DNA from 3 places in the Pseudomonas sp. S32 genome. Region 3 is predicted to be linked to each of the others. Evidence: riboswitches for the same ligand, from Rfam matches in the RefSeq annotation. Region 3 holds a riboswitch; each other region holds the start of a gene.
What was found. Region 3 has a riboswitch for cobalamin ahead of IAE38_RS13895 (TonB-dependent receptor). Riboswitches for the same ligand answer to the same signal wherever they lie in the genome.
Positions count from the first base shown of each region.

Region 1: linked by a shared signal. The riboswitch ahead of cobW (cobalamin biosynthesis protein CobW) and the one ahead of IAE38_RS13895 (TonB-dependent receptor) in region 3 are both predicted to bind cobalamin.
Region 2: linked by a shared signal. The riboswitch ahead of IAE38_RS04315 (CbtB domain-containing protein) and the one ahead of IAE38_RS13895 (TonB-dependent receptor) in region 3 are both predicted to bind cobalamin.

Region 1 covers NZ_JACVVF010000005.1:130,395-134,964, forward strand. Annotated here, with positions in the region: gene cobN (cobaltochelatase subunit CobN) at 1-604, opposite strand, end outside; gene cobW (cobalamin biosynthesis protein CobW) at 608-1,675, opposite strand; cobalamin riboswitch at 1,776-1,986, opposite strand; gene IAE38_RS04605 (ATP-binding cassette domain-containing protein) at 2,190-3,767, shown strand; gene IAE38_RS04610 (branched-chain amino acid aminotransferase) at 3,894-4,570, shown strand, end outside.
Region 2 covers NZ_JACVVF010000005.1:51,412-55,981, forward strand. Annotated here, with positions in the region: gene IAE38_RS04300 (alpha/beta fold hydrolase) at 1-435, opposite strand, end outside; gene IAE38_RS04305 (LysE family translocator) at 457-1,077, opposite strand; gene IAE38_RS04310 (GNAT family N-acetyltransferase) at 1,210-1,701, shown strand; cobalamin riboswitch at 1,735-1,958, shown strand; gene IAE38_RS04315 (CbtB domain-containing protein) at 2,047-2,235, shown strand; gene IAE38_RS04320 (CbtA family protein) at 2,246-2,932, shown strand; gene IAE38_RS04325 (cobalamin biosynthesis protein) at 2,932-3,318, shown strand; gene cobM (precorrin-4 C(11)-methyltransferase) at 3,350-4,102, shown strand; gene IAE38_RS04335 (DUF1272 domain-containing protein) at 4,169-4,411, shown strand.
Region 3 covers NZ_JACVVF010000022.1:34,650-39,219, reverse strand. Annotated here, with positions in the region: gene lpxO (lipid A hydroxylase LpxO) at 1-2, shown strand, start outside; gene IAE38_RS13905 (GNAT family N-acetyltransferase) at 23-592, shown strand; gene IAE38_RS13900 (outer membrane beta-barrel protein) at 644-1,390, opposite strand; cobalamin riboswitch at 1,552-1,758, shown strand; gene IAE38_RS13895 (TonB-dependent receptor) at 1,866-3,992, shown strand; gene IAE38_RS13890 (DUF1624 domain-containing protein) at 4,123-4,570, shown strand, end outside.

The sequences.
Region 1 (4,570 bases), on a different contig from region 3:
CGACCGGGTGCTCAGGGTGCCAGTGCGGGTACCAGTCCTCCAGCGCGGCGCTGCCCTTGGCCGGGTGATACACCGTGGTGCGTGCCAGGGGCTGTGGCTCATCCCAGGCATACTCGCGGCCCAGCCATTGGCTGGCCAGGCAGTGGAACAGGTTGAGGGCATTGGCCTTGCCGCCCTGGCGCAAGTAGTGCCAGAGGCGCTCGGCCTGCTCGCCCTGCACCGTGCCAAGGCCGGTCAGCTCGGGGTCGGGGCGATCATCGCCGGGCACCAGGATCAACTGCACGCCGCGGGCGGCCAGGCCAACCAGTTGCTCCACACCATATCGCCAGTAGCCGACACCGCCGTGCAGCGACACCAGGATCACCTTGGCGTGCTGCAGCACCTGGTCGACATACAGGTCAACCGACGCATGGTTCTGCACCTGCATGGGGTTGGCCAGGCGCAGCGTGGGGAAATCGTCAGGCAGTTGCTCGGCACTGTCGGCGAGCAACGCCAGGTGCGAATCGCCGCTGCAGAGAATCACCAGCTCGGCAGGTGTCTGGCCAAGGTCGGCAATGCTGTCGTCCGGCACGAAGCCGCCGGGCTGGGTCCGCAGCAAGTGCATGGGTCAGGCGCCCAGGGCCTGGCGCAAGCGGGCTTCCAGCTGGGCTGCATCCAGTTCCTGGCCAATCAGCACCATGCGCGTGACCCGCGGCTCATCAGCGCGCCACGCACGGTCAAAGTGCTTGTCGAAACGGGTACCCACCCCCTGCACCAGCAGGCGCATCGGCTTGCCAGGTACGGCGGCGAAGCCTTTGACACGCAGGATGCCGAACTCCACCACCAGTTGAGTCAGGGCCCCCAGCAGCAAGGCTTCATCGGCTTCAGGCAAGTCGATGGAAATGGAGTCGAAGGCATCGTGGTCATGGTCGTCATGGTCATCGCCGTCGTGGTGGCTGTCATGGTGCGTGCGGCGGCCGTCGATGTGCAATTCGGACTCCGCGCCCATGCCCAGCAGTACCTCCAGCGGCAGCTTGCCGCTGTTGGCCTCGACGACCTTCACTGCCGCTGGCAGCTCTTCGGCGACTTCGGCGCGGACCTTGGCCAGGCCCTCGGCATCGATCAGGTCGGCCTTGTTCAGGACCACCAGGTCGGCGCTGGCCAACTGGTCGGCGAACAGCTCGTGCAGTGGCGATTCGTGGTCCAGGTTAGGGTCGAGCTTGCGCTGGGCGTCAACCTGCTCCGGGTAGGCGGCGAAGGTGCCGGCAGCCACTGCCGGGCTGTCGACCACGGTAATGACGGCATCGACGGTGCAGGCGTTGCGGATTTCTGGCCATTGGAAGGCCTGGACCAACGGTTTGGGCAAGGCCAGGCCGCTGGTTTCGATCAGGATGTGGTCCAGGTCGCCGCGCCGCGCCACCAGTTCGCGCATCACCGGGAAGAACTCTTCCTGAACGGTACAGCACAGGCAACCGTTGGCCAGTTCGTAAACCCGGCCGGTGGCCTCTTCTTCGGTGCAACCGATGCTGCACTGCTTGAGAATGTCGCCGTCGATGCCCAGCTCGCCGAACTCATTGACGATGACCGCAATGCGGCGGCCTTGGGCGTTGTCGAGCATGTGCCGCAGCAACGTGGTCTTGCCCGACCCGAGGAAGCCGGTGACGATGGTGACAGGTAGCTTGGCCAGTGTTTTCATGTCGCGTTGCCCTTGGCAGAGTGGCGCGGGCATGCAGGACGACAGCCCGCGGCCATGCTGGCCGGGCGTGTTCGCCACCGGATCACCCCGCCCGGTTTAAAGTCGAAAACGTGTCGAGGCAGGTCTCCTGGCTTGCACCGTTCCAGCGCTCTGCAATGCGAACAGGCTGGGGGGATGACGCCTTCCCGCGCAGTGGCGCAGTGGCTGTGTCGATCCGTAAGGTGCTTACAGTTGCGGGGGCAGCCGCGGCTTGAACCGCGTTCCCGTCTTAGCTTCGGTCTGGCCGAAGAACCTCGAACCGGCAAGGCTACGCAGTGGCTGGCAGGTGGTCAACCACTGCCAGCCGTTGCTGGCGTGTCGATGCACTTTACCCTCTGCCGATTCTCCGCTAGGGTGGCCTTTCCCCTGCCACGAGGTGTTCGTCCAATGCGCCATTGATGCCGCCGTCTGTCCGACGGCCAGCCTTCAGCCTCCGGTTCGCTCCGGAGATGTCGCGGCATTCGTGGAGTTGCTCATGACCGACCCATCCATCCTGACGCTCGACAGCGTCACCCTGGCCTTGCCCGATGGCAGGCTGTTGTTCGACAACCTCAACGCCACTTTCGACCGCAGCCGCACCGGCCTGGTCGGGCGCAATGGCGTGGGCAAGAGCCTGCTTGCCCAGGTCATGGCCGGCCAGCGCGCGCCCAGCAGCGGTACCTGCCAGCGCCAGGGCCACGTGCATCTGCTGGGCCAGCAGGTAATCGAGCACAGTGCCACTGTTGCCGACCTGGCCCAGGTCGGCCCGGTGATCGCAGCCCTTCAACGCATCGAACAAGGCAGCGTAGATGCCGCAGACTTCGACACCGTGGGCGAGCGCTGGGGCGTCCGCGAGCAGTTGCAGGCACTGCTGCAACGCCATGGCCTGGGCCAGCTCGACTGGCGCACGCCTGCGCGCTGCCTGAGTGGTGGCCAGGCCATGCGCGTGGCGCTGATCGGGGCCTGGCTGAGTGACGCGGACTACCTGATACTCGACGAGCCCAGCAACCACCTCGACGGCCCTGCGCGCGCCGAGCTGCTGTGCATGATCAAGGCCTGGGACCGCGGCATGCTGGTCATCAGCCACGACCGCACATTGCTGGGGCACATGGCGCGTATCCTTGAGCTGTCCAGCCTGGGCCTGCGGGCGTACGGCGGGGATTACAACCACTACCTCGCGCAGAAAAGTGCCGAGGCAACCCACGCCGAGCAGCATCTGGCGCACCTTAAACGGCAACAACTTCGCCAGGCCCGTGACCGCCAGCAGCAGCGCGAAAACCTTGAGAAGGCCCAGGCCCGGGCGGGGCGCACCGCCAAGGTTGCCAACCAGGCCAAGATCATTGTCGACCGCCGCCAGCAGGTGAGCCAGGCCACACTTGGCAAACAGCGCCGCCAGCACCTGAGTGCCGAGCAGGCGATGCAGGCTGAAATCCGCACAGCAGCGGGTGATATCGAACAGTGCAGCGCCATCCACGTACACGCCCCTGCCCCACAGCGGCATGCCGGCCGGCAGGTGCTGGCGCTGCAAGACCTGCGCTTGCCCCACGGTACCCAGCAGCCTGTCACAGTGCGCATGCAGGTTGGCCAGCGGTTCGGCCTGGTGGGGGCCAACGGCAGCGGCAAGTCCACACTGCTGCGCATGATCGACGGGCAACTGCCCTCACCAGAGGGCAGCCTGGTGCTCACTGGCGAAGCCGCCCTGCTCGACCAGCATTGCACCCTGCTGAACGGCACCGACAGCGCGCTGCTACACCTGCAACGGGCCAACCCGGCACTCGACCAGGGCGAGCTGCGCAGCCGGCTGGCGCAACTGGGCCTGGACGCCACCCGCGTGGGCCTGCCCAGCAGCCTGCTCAGCGGAGGTGAACGCATGAAGGCCGCACTGGCGGCGATCCTTTATCGCCAGCAACCCTTGGACCTGTTGTTGCTGGACGAGCCCGGCAACCACCTGGACCTGCCGTCGCTCGAGGCCGTGCAGGCGATGCTCGGGCAGTATCGCGGGGCCCTGATCATCGCTTCGCACGATGCCATCTTGCTTGAGCAACTGGCCCTGGATGAGTACCTGAAACTGTAGAGGCGGCCGACAACGCGGCATTTTCCGACTGGCCGTTCCCGATCCGCTGCGGATGTATTATGGTGGCGAGGTGCGCATATAACAGCAGCCCGAGCGATCGGGCACTAGCAAGACAACGAGGGTGTCATGAGCAACGAAAGCATTAACTGGGACAAGCTCGGCTTCGACTACATCAAGACCGACAAACGCTACCTGTCTGTCTGGCGCAATGGCGAGTGGGACAAAGGCACCCTGACCGACGACAACGTGCTGCACATCAGTGAAGGCTCCACCGCCCTGCACTACGGCCAGCAGTGCTTCGAAGGCCTCAAGGCCTACCGCTGCAAGGACGGCTCCATCAACCTGTTCCGCCCGGATCAGAACGCCGCCCGCATGCAGCGCAGCTGCGCGCGCCTGCTGATGCCCCATGTACCCACCGAGGTGTTCATCGAGGCCTGTAAGCAGGTGGTCAAGGCCAATGAAAAGTTCGTGCCGCCCCACGGCAAAGGTGCACTTTACCTGCGCCCGTTCGTGATTGGCACCGGTGACAACATTGGTGTGCGCACTGCACCGGAATTCATCTTCTCGGTGTTCGCCATCCCGGTGGGCTCGTACTTCAAAGGTGGCATGAAGCCGCACAACTTCCAGATTTCCAGCTTCGACCGTGCGGCCCCCCAAGGCACCGGCGCAGCCAAGGTCGGCGGCAACTACGCGGCCAGCCTGCAACCTGGCGCGGAAGCCAAAAAGGCAAACTTCGCCGATGCCATCTACCTCGACCCGCTGACCCACAGCAAAATCGAGGAAGTGGGTTCAGCCAACTTCTT
Region 2 (4,570 bases), on a different contig from region 3:
CACCCTTGCTGCACCCAGCACAGCCAACATGCGCTTGCTGAACAGTACTGGGTCCAGTAATACAGCGCGTTGGAACAGCTGGGGCTCAGCCGCCAGCATCAGGCTGGTAAGCACGCCGCCAAAACTGTGCCCGAGGGCCACGCGGGGTACCTCGCCATACTCGCTCCGCCCGCATTCGAAGGCCTCGACGGCCAGCGCAGCGGTGCGGTTCCAACCGCGAAACACGCCACCGTGGTCGCTGTCGCCGTGCCCTTGCGCGTCACTGAGCCACAAGTCGAAATGGCCGGCCAGGCGCGCCAGCATGGGTTGATAAGCCAGGCTGCAAAAGCCATTGCCGTGCAGAAAATGCAACAGCGGTCGCCCACTGGCTTCTGTGCGCCAGCCACGCAGGGTGAAGCCCTCGTCGCATTGATGGGACCATGGAATCAGCTGCATCGCGGCGCGCTACCTGTAGTGCTAGTGAAACGCCGATTCTACAAACAGCAATGGGTACAGCGAAATCACCAGCAGCAGGGCCATCAGGACATTGAACAGCATCAGCCAGCGCGGGTTCTGCAACACGCTGCGCAACGCGCTGCCAAACATCACCCAGATGCCGACGCTGGGCAAGTTCACCAACGCAAACAGCGCCGCGATCACTACCACGTTGGTGACGTACCCTTGAGCGGGTGTGTACGTGGTGATCGCGCCCACCGCCATCACCCAGGCTTTGGGGTTGACCCACTGGAAAGCAGCAGCTGCCCAGAAGCCTAATGGGTTACTCCCTTTGCTAGCCGCTGCGCCCACAGGCCCGGCGTTGGCAATCTTCCAGGCCAGGTAGAGCAGGTAGGCCGCACCCGCGTAGCGCAGCACGGTATACAGGGGCGGCCACGACTTGAACACTTCGCCCAGGCCAAGCCCCACCGCCAGCACCATCGCCATGAAACCGATGCTTACGCCCATGGCATGCGGGATCGTGCGGCGTACGCCGAAGTTCACCCCGGAGGCCAGCAACATGGTGTTGTTGGGCCCCGGGGTAATGGACGAAACGAAGGCGAACAGGATAAAAGCAGCGAGCAGGTCGACAGAGGCAAACATGGCCAGGCATTCCAGTAGGTGCGGTATGCCGTCACACTACCGGAGTCCGCCACCCGAGCGACCGATACAGTTACCTTTAATTAATGAGATACACCTCACTGTATTGCCAATTTTGAAACAGGGGTATTCATCATGAGCGTGGTTATTCGCCCGGCGGTGCGCACCGATGCGCAGCAGATTTTGACCTTCATCACCGAACTGGCGGAGTACGAGCGTGCCCGGCACGAAGTGCTGGCCACCTTGCAGGATATTGAACGTAGCCTGTTCGATGAGCACAGCACCGTGCAGTGCCTGATCGGCGAACGTGACGGCCAGGCCATTGGCTTCGCCGTGTATTTCCAAAGCTATTCCACCTGGCTGGGGCGCAGCGGCATTTACCTCGAAGACCTCTACATCACCCCGGATCAGCGCGGGGACGGTGCCGGCAAACAGATGCTCAGGTACATCGCCCGGGAGGCCGTGGCCCATGGCTGGGGCCGCCTGGAGTGGAGCGTGCTGGACTGGAACGAGCCAGCCATCAAGTTTTATGAGTCGCTGGGCGCGCAGCCGCAGGATGAGTGGGTGCGCTACCGCCTGGAGGGGGAGCAACTGCAAGCGTTTGCCCGTGACGGCTTGCCGGTTTGACAGGCAATTGACGGCTGGCCCACCTCGTGCTTTTCTAGTGCCCTGCGTCAAGGTGCCCCCCTGGGGGTGAAACGGGAAACCGGTGCGTCACAGGCCTGCAACAGGGCCTTGACCAAGCCGGTGCTGCCCCCGCAACGGTAAGCGAGCGAAGCGTCTGTACCACTGTGCCATCACCCTTGGCATGGGAAGGTGACGTTTTCAAGGAGCCAACCTCCTCCTCGCCAGCCCGGAGACCGGCCTTGCGCCTATGAACACCCCGCGGTGGGCGGGCGCTGTCGCATCCCCTGGGCGCCGCCCGGGGCTGCCGCGCTTGCCCGTTGCCCACAAAAAGCAGAGGAACGCGTCATGCCCGTCACCAGCGCCAACACTCCAAGTATCGCCACCCCCGTCACACTCAGCCAGCGCATTGCTGTTGCGGTAGGCGCCAGCCTGCTGGGGCTGTGCCTGGTCTACTTTGCCGGCTTTTCGCATATCGAAGCCGTACACAACGCTGCCCACGATACGCGCCACAGCGCCGCCTTCCCCTGCCACTGAGTAACCGCCAATGATCACGCGTATCGCCCGTACCGCGGGTTTCAGCGGGTTGCTTGCGGCCCTGTTGCTCACCCTGCTGCAAAGCTTCTGGGTCAGCCCGCTCATCTTGCAGGCCGAAACCTACGAAACCGCCGCCCCCGCCGAACAGCACGCCCATGGCGAGGGCGCAGCGGCGCACGAACACAGTGCTGAGGCCTGGTCGCCGGAAGATGGCTGGCAGCGAGTATTGTCCACCACCGGTGGCAACCTGGTGGTCGCAGTGGGCTTCGCCCTTATCCTCGCTGCCCTCTACAGCCTGCGGGAGCCCAAGCGTGTTGGTACCGGTGCGCTTTGGGGCCTGGCCGGCTTTGCGGTGTTTTGCCTGGCACCCACGTTAGGCCTGCCGCCAGAACTGCCGGGCACCGCTGCAGCGGACCTGGGCCAGCGCCAGGCCTGGTGGGTTGGCGCCGCCAGCGCAACAGCCCTGGGCCTGGCATTGGTAGTGTTCGCCCGCCACTGGCTGCTGAAGGTGCTTGGTGTGGTGGTGCTGGCAGTGCCCCACCTGATTGGTGCACCGCAACCCGAAGTGCACGAGAGCCTGGCGCCCGAGGCGCTGGAAGCTCAGTTCAAACTGGCCTCGTGGCTGACCAACGCTGCGTTCTGGCTGGCATTGGGCCTGCTCACCGCGTGGCTGTACCGCCGCCACAGCCAGGCCTGATGCCGGCAGTGTACGCGGGGTTTGGCTGCCGGCGGGGGTGCCCGGTGGGCGTTTTGCAGGCGCTTCTGCTCGCCGGCCTGGCCGAACGGGGCCTCGCCTTGAGTGACCTCCGCGGCATCGCCAGCATCGCACTCAAGGCTGGCGAACCCGGCCTGCTTCAGCTGGCCGAGCGCCTCGGCCTGCCACTGGTGCTGTACCCTGCGGTGCAACTGCAGGCCTACGAGCCGCTGCTCAGCCATCGCTCAGCCGCTGCGTATACCCACAGCGGTTGCTGGGGCGTCGCAGAAAGCACGGCCTTGGCGCTGGCCTGCCAGGCGGCAGGGCACGCCGAGCTACTGCTGCCCCGCCGGGTCATGGGCCCGGCAACACTGGCCATCGCAGGCTAGCCTGTTCATCTATTTACATCCAAGGATTTTCATGACGGTTTACTTCATCGGCGCCGGCCCCGGCGACCCGGAACTGATCACAGTCAAGGGCCAGCGGCTGATCCGCCAATGCCCCGTGATCATCTACGCCGGTTCCCTGGTGCCTGCCGCCGTGCTGGAAGGCAACCAGGCCGAAACCGTGATCAACAGCGCTGCGCTGGACCTGGAGCAGATCATCGGGGCCATGCGGGCAGCCCATGCCCTGGGCCAGGACGTGGCCCGGGTCCACAGCGGTGATCCAAGCCTGTATGGCGCCATCGGCGAGCAGATCCGCCATCTGCAGGCGTTGGGCATCGACTATCAGATTATCCCCGGCGTAACCGCCACTGCGGCCAGCGCCGCGCTGCTGGGGTGTGAACTGACCCTGCCAGAGGTCGCCCAGAGCGTCATCCTGACCCGCTTTGGCGCAAACTCCCCGATGCCGGCCGGGGAGCAGCTGGAAGACCTTGCACGCCACGGCACCACGCTGGCCATTCACCTTGGGGTCAAGCACCTGGCGCGTATCGTCGAGCTGCTGCTGCCGCACTATGGGCCACAGTGCCCCGTCGCGGTTGTGCACCGTGCCACCTGGCCCGACCAGGACTGGGTACGTGGCACGCTGGCGGACATCGTCGCAGGTGTGGCGACCAAGGGTTTCCGCCGTACTGCGCTGATTCTGGTCGGCCACGTGCTGGGAGAAACGCCGTTCGCTGAATCCGCCCTGTATCGCGCCGGGCACGCACACCTGTATCGCCCAGCGGGTTGAGTGTTGCAAGGCACTGCAATCCGGTAGCAGACTGACCAACCCCTTCCTGTTACCGGACACTCCCCCATGCTGGACTTGCGCCCCAACTGTGAATGCTGCGACGTCGACCTGCCCGGTGACAGCACTGACGCGTTTATCTGCTCGTTCGAGTGCACGTTCTGCCGCGGCTGCGCCGAAGGCCGCCTGCAACACCACTGCCCCAACTGCGGCGGGCAATTGCTCAGCCGCCCTGCAAGGGTGGGCCAGGCATTGGCGAACAACCCGGCCTCCACCCTGCGCGTCAATAAACATCACCCGGCTTGCGCCTGAGACCGGCAGGTAGGCTCCAGCGCCTGCCTGGGCGCGCGCCGCCGCCTCGTTTTGTAGGATTTTTCGACAGCACGGCCAAGGTTTATCAACACTTCTATACTCGGCATTACCAAACTTCCGTAATGGTCGTATCTTGCTGCGCTTCTGATTGACTCACTT
Region 3 (4,570 bases):
GAAGGCCGTTTGGAGTAACCGCATGATCCATATCCGCCCGATGACCGCAGACGACTTCGAGCGCTTCTGGCCCACCCTGCAGGCCACGGTGCGGGCCCGGGAAACCTATGCGCTTGACCCGCACATGAGCCCTGAGCAAGGCCGCCACTTATGGCTGGAGCTGCCCCTGCATACCTGGGTGGCAGAGGAAAACGGAGAACTGCTGGGCTCGTACTACCTCAAGGCAAACGCCGCAGGGCCCGGGGCGCACGTGGGCAACTGCGGCTATGTGGTCACGCCGCAGGCGCGTGGCCGCGGAGTGGCGCGTACCATGTGCGAGCATTCGCAGAAACTGGCGCGCCAGGAGGGCTTTCTGGCCCTGCAGTTCAACTCGGTGGTCGCCAGCAACGAGGTGGCCGTTGCCCTGTGGCACAAGCTGGGTTTCGAAACGGTAGGCCGCTTGCCCAAGGCTTATCGCCATGCCCACCTGGGGCTGGTGGACTGCCTGGTGATGTACAAGTGGCTGGCCGATGAGCCAGTGGTGGAAACCCCGCCCCTGCTGATCGGGCGCAAGAACATCGAGGCGCGGGTGTCACGCAGACGCGGCCGGTAGCACCGCCAGCCGCGCCGGCCCCGCAACGTTCAGCGGGGCCGGGCACCTGGGTTAGAAGGCCAGGCCCACTTTTACACCGAACTCGTCACGCTTGAGCTTGGTGTTGTCGGCAACCGGCGAGTTATCGTCCAGCTTGTACTCGGTGCGGGTGTAGTACACACCGGCCTGCACCGGCATGGCGCCCTGCTGGTTCATCAGCATCGTGACTTCAGCATAGGGGTTGGTGCGGTCCTTCAGGTCAACCGTGTCGCTGCCGAAGTCATCCACTTTCAGCCGTGCGCGGCCGTCCAGGGTGTGACGGGCGCCCACTTCCACGCGCAGGGTCGAGGCGTCGAACTGGTGGTTGTAGCCCAGCGCGGCCTTGGCGAACGGCGACTTGAGGGTGAGCTTGGTGTCCAGGTCGTTGATCTCAGGTTCGTAGCGCGACCAGCTGTAGCCGCCGCCGACGGTCACGTCGACGAAGTTGCGCGCGTCCAGCGCCGCACGCCAGCCAAGGTCCAGATCAGCCTGAGCTTCCTTGAGCTTGTTGTCGTTCTTCTTGCCGTACTTGGCCTCTGCGCCGATCTGGTAGATGAAGCCGGATTCGGCAGTCATCTTGTTGCCGAAGGTGGCAAATACACCGCCCTGGCCCATGTGATCCTTGTCGGTTTCGCTGCCGCCTTCGAACTTGAACTTGTCGTAGGAGCCCAGCAGGCCCAGGGTGAACAGCGGGTCCGTGCTTGGCGCTGCGGTGGCAGCCAGCGGGGCAGCGACCAAGGCGAGCAGGCAGGTGTGGCGCAGCAGGTTACGAGCAGACATGCGAATAGTCTCCATGACGTATTGACGGGTTGTGCACGAGCGCTTCGAGCGCTGCCTGTTCAGAAAAGTTCGAAATAAAAACACCTGAAACGCGAACGCCGTTCAAAGGCCCTCTGAAGGCCCACAACCCGCGCATTTGACGCCCGCGCTGTTCAATGGTCAGATGCGCGCCAGTTTCAGGTGTCCTGCGCCGCCGTGCGCAGGGTGAAACGGGAAGCCGGTGCGTCGTGTATCCACGACAAGTCCGGCGCTGCCCCCGCAACGGTAAGCGAGCGAACCTTTCGACACACCACTGTGCACCTGCATGGGAAGGTGAAAGGTTCTTGCCCCTCGCAAGCCCGGAGACCGGCCTGAAGCTCCTTATGGCAACCCGCGGTGGGCGGGCGCAGGCCAGTGCCTGCGCGCGTCTGCGTGCCAGGTGCGCCTTTGCGTGTATTCCACCGGGATTCCTTCTTTCCTGCAGCAGTGGAACGACATGTCCCGTACTTTCAAGCTACACCCCTTGGCGGCCTGCCTGGCCGTCGCCGTGCCGGCCCAGGCCGACACGCTCCCGGCAGCGGCCCTGGCCCTGCCCTCCACGGCGGTCACAGGTGCCTATGACAGCGCGGCCGCCAACCTGGCAACGCCCAGCCAGGCAGGGTCGCGCCTTGGCCTCAGCCCGCTGGAAACCCCGGCCAGTACCAGCACCCTTGGCACCGCCGAGATCCAACAGCGCAACAATGCCACCGTGCAGGAGGCCGTCACGCGCTCGCCCGGCATCACCTTCATCGGCTCACCAGGCGATGGCGGCACGGGGCTGTCTGCCCGTGGTTTCACCGGCCACGGCTCGGTCATGACCTTGTTCGACGGCGCACGCCTGTACACCGGGGCGGGCACCCAGACCTTCCCGGTGGACCCGTGGATGGTCGAGCGCATCGAGGTGATCCGCGGCCCGGCATCCGTGCTGCACGGCGAAGGGGCGACCGGCGCGGTGGTCAACGTGATTCCCAAGAAACCCCTTGCCGGCGAGGTGCGCAACCACCTGCGTGTGGGGTATGGCTCCTGGGATCGCCAACAAGTGGGCCTGGACAGCGGTGGCAGCCTGAGCGAACGCCTGAGCTACCGGCTGAACCTGAACCAGCAAGCAGGCAACGGTTGGGTCGACCGCACCCCCTCCCGTAGCCAGGCCCTGAGCATGGCGCTGCGCTTCGACGCCAGTGAAGACCTCAGCTTCACCCTCGCCCACGACCGCGGTGACGCCAGGCCAGCCAATTACTACGGCACGCCGCTGATCGACGGCCACTACCGCAGCAGCCTGCGCAGCAAGAACTACAACGTGCAGAATGACCAGCAGCACTACGTGGACCAATGGACGCGGCTGACCAGCGAGTGGTCGCTGAACGATCATGTCGGCGCCAGCAACCAGCTGTACTACATCAACAGCCGTCGCCAGTGGCGCAACGCCGAGGACTACCGCTGGGCCCCCGAGCAAGGCCAGTTGCTGCGTGGCAGCTTCCTGCAGATCCGCCACAACCAGGAACAGTTCGGCGACCGCCAGACCTTCGATTTCGATCACGCCTTGTTTGGCCTGCCGAGCAAGACGGTGATCGGCGCCGAGTACAACAAGGTCCGGTTCAATGTGGACAGCAACGCGCCCTATGACGATATCGGCGGTGATTACATCGACCCGTGGCAGCCCCGCCCAGGGCCGTTCCAGAGTGCATCGCCGTTGCGGCCACAGACCCTTTCGACCACACACACCGTTGCCCTGTTTGCCGAGAACCGCCTGCAACTGACCGACAAGCTGGCACTGGTGACTGGCCTGAGGCGGGATCAGAACCACATTGACCGGAACAACCTGGTGGATGGCAGCCGTAGCGACCGCAGCTTGCAGGGCGGCAACTGGCGCGCGGGGCTGGTGTATGCACTCAGCGAGGAGGTAGCGGTATATGGCCAGTATTCCACCAGCCAGGACGGCGTCGACAACCTGATCAGCCTGCGCCCTTCGCAGATGCACTACGCCCTCACCGAAGCCCGGCAGGCCGAGGTGGGGTTGAAGCAACGGTTCTGGAACGGCCAGGGCGAATGGACGTTGGCGGCCTACCACATCGTCAAGAAGAAGCTGCTGGTGGATGACCCGCTCACCCACGAACAACAGCAGGCAGGCCAGCAGACCTCCGACGGGTTGGAAGCCACCCTGGAACTAGCGCTGGCGCACCAATGGCAGGTGTCGGCCAACGCCGCGTTGCTGCGGGCGCGCTATGACCAGTTCGACGAAAACGTCGGTGGGGTGAACCTGGACCGCTCGGGCAACCGCCCGGTCAACGTGCCCAGGCGCACCGCCAACCTGTGGCTGAGCAAAGGCCTGGGCCAGCAGGTACAGGCCGGCATCGGGGCGCGCTTTGTGGATGAACGCTATGCCAACAACGCCAACACCCAGAGCGCCCCGGGCTACACCGTAGTCGATGCCAACATTGCCTGGCAGGTACAGCCGGATGTGCGGCTGGGGCTGCAGTTGAACAACCTGTTCGACCGCCAGTACGTGGTGTCGGCATTCAGTGGCGAGCAGTGGCTGATGGGCACGCCCCGGTCGTTGTTCGCCACGGTGGACTACCGCTTCTGACAAACCCGCCGTCGCCATGCGGCGGCGCACTCCACCCATACCACGGCCGGCAGAAATGCCTACCGTGATGGCAGATATTAGTTATAAGATAACGTTTCATTTGACACACTCACCTCGCCAGCGAAATTTCATGACAAGCGCAAACGCCACTCCCACCCTGCTCACCCAGCGCCTGCAAAGCATCGATGCCCTGCGCGGGCTGGTGATGCTGTTCATGCTTCTGGACCATGTGCGCGAAACGTTCTTCCTGCACAAACAGGTCAGCGACCCGATGGCCATCGACACCACCGAGCCCGCGTTGTTCGTCAGCCGCACCCTCGCCCACCTGTGCGCCCCGGTGTTCGTCCTGCTCACCGGGCTGTCTGCCTGGCTGTACGGCGAGAAGCACCAAGGCCGTGCCGATGTCGCGGCCTTTTTGTTCAAGCGCGGGCTGTTTCTGGTGGTGCTGGAGTTCACGCTGGTCAACTTCGCCTGGACATTCCAGCTGCCGCCCACGGTCATCTACTTGCAGGTGATCTGGGCCATAGGCATCAGCATGATCGGCCTGTCGCTGCTGGTATGGCTGCCACGGGCCGCTT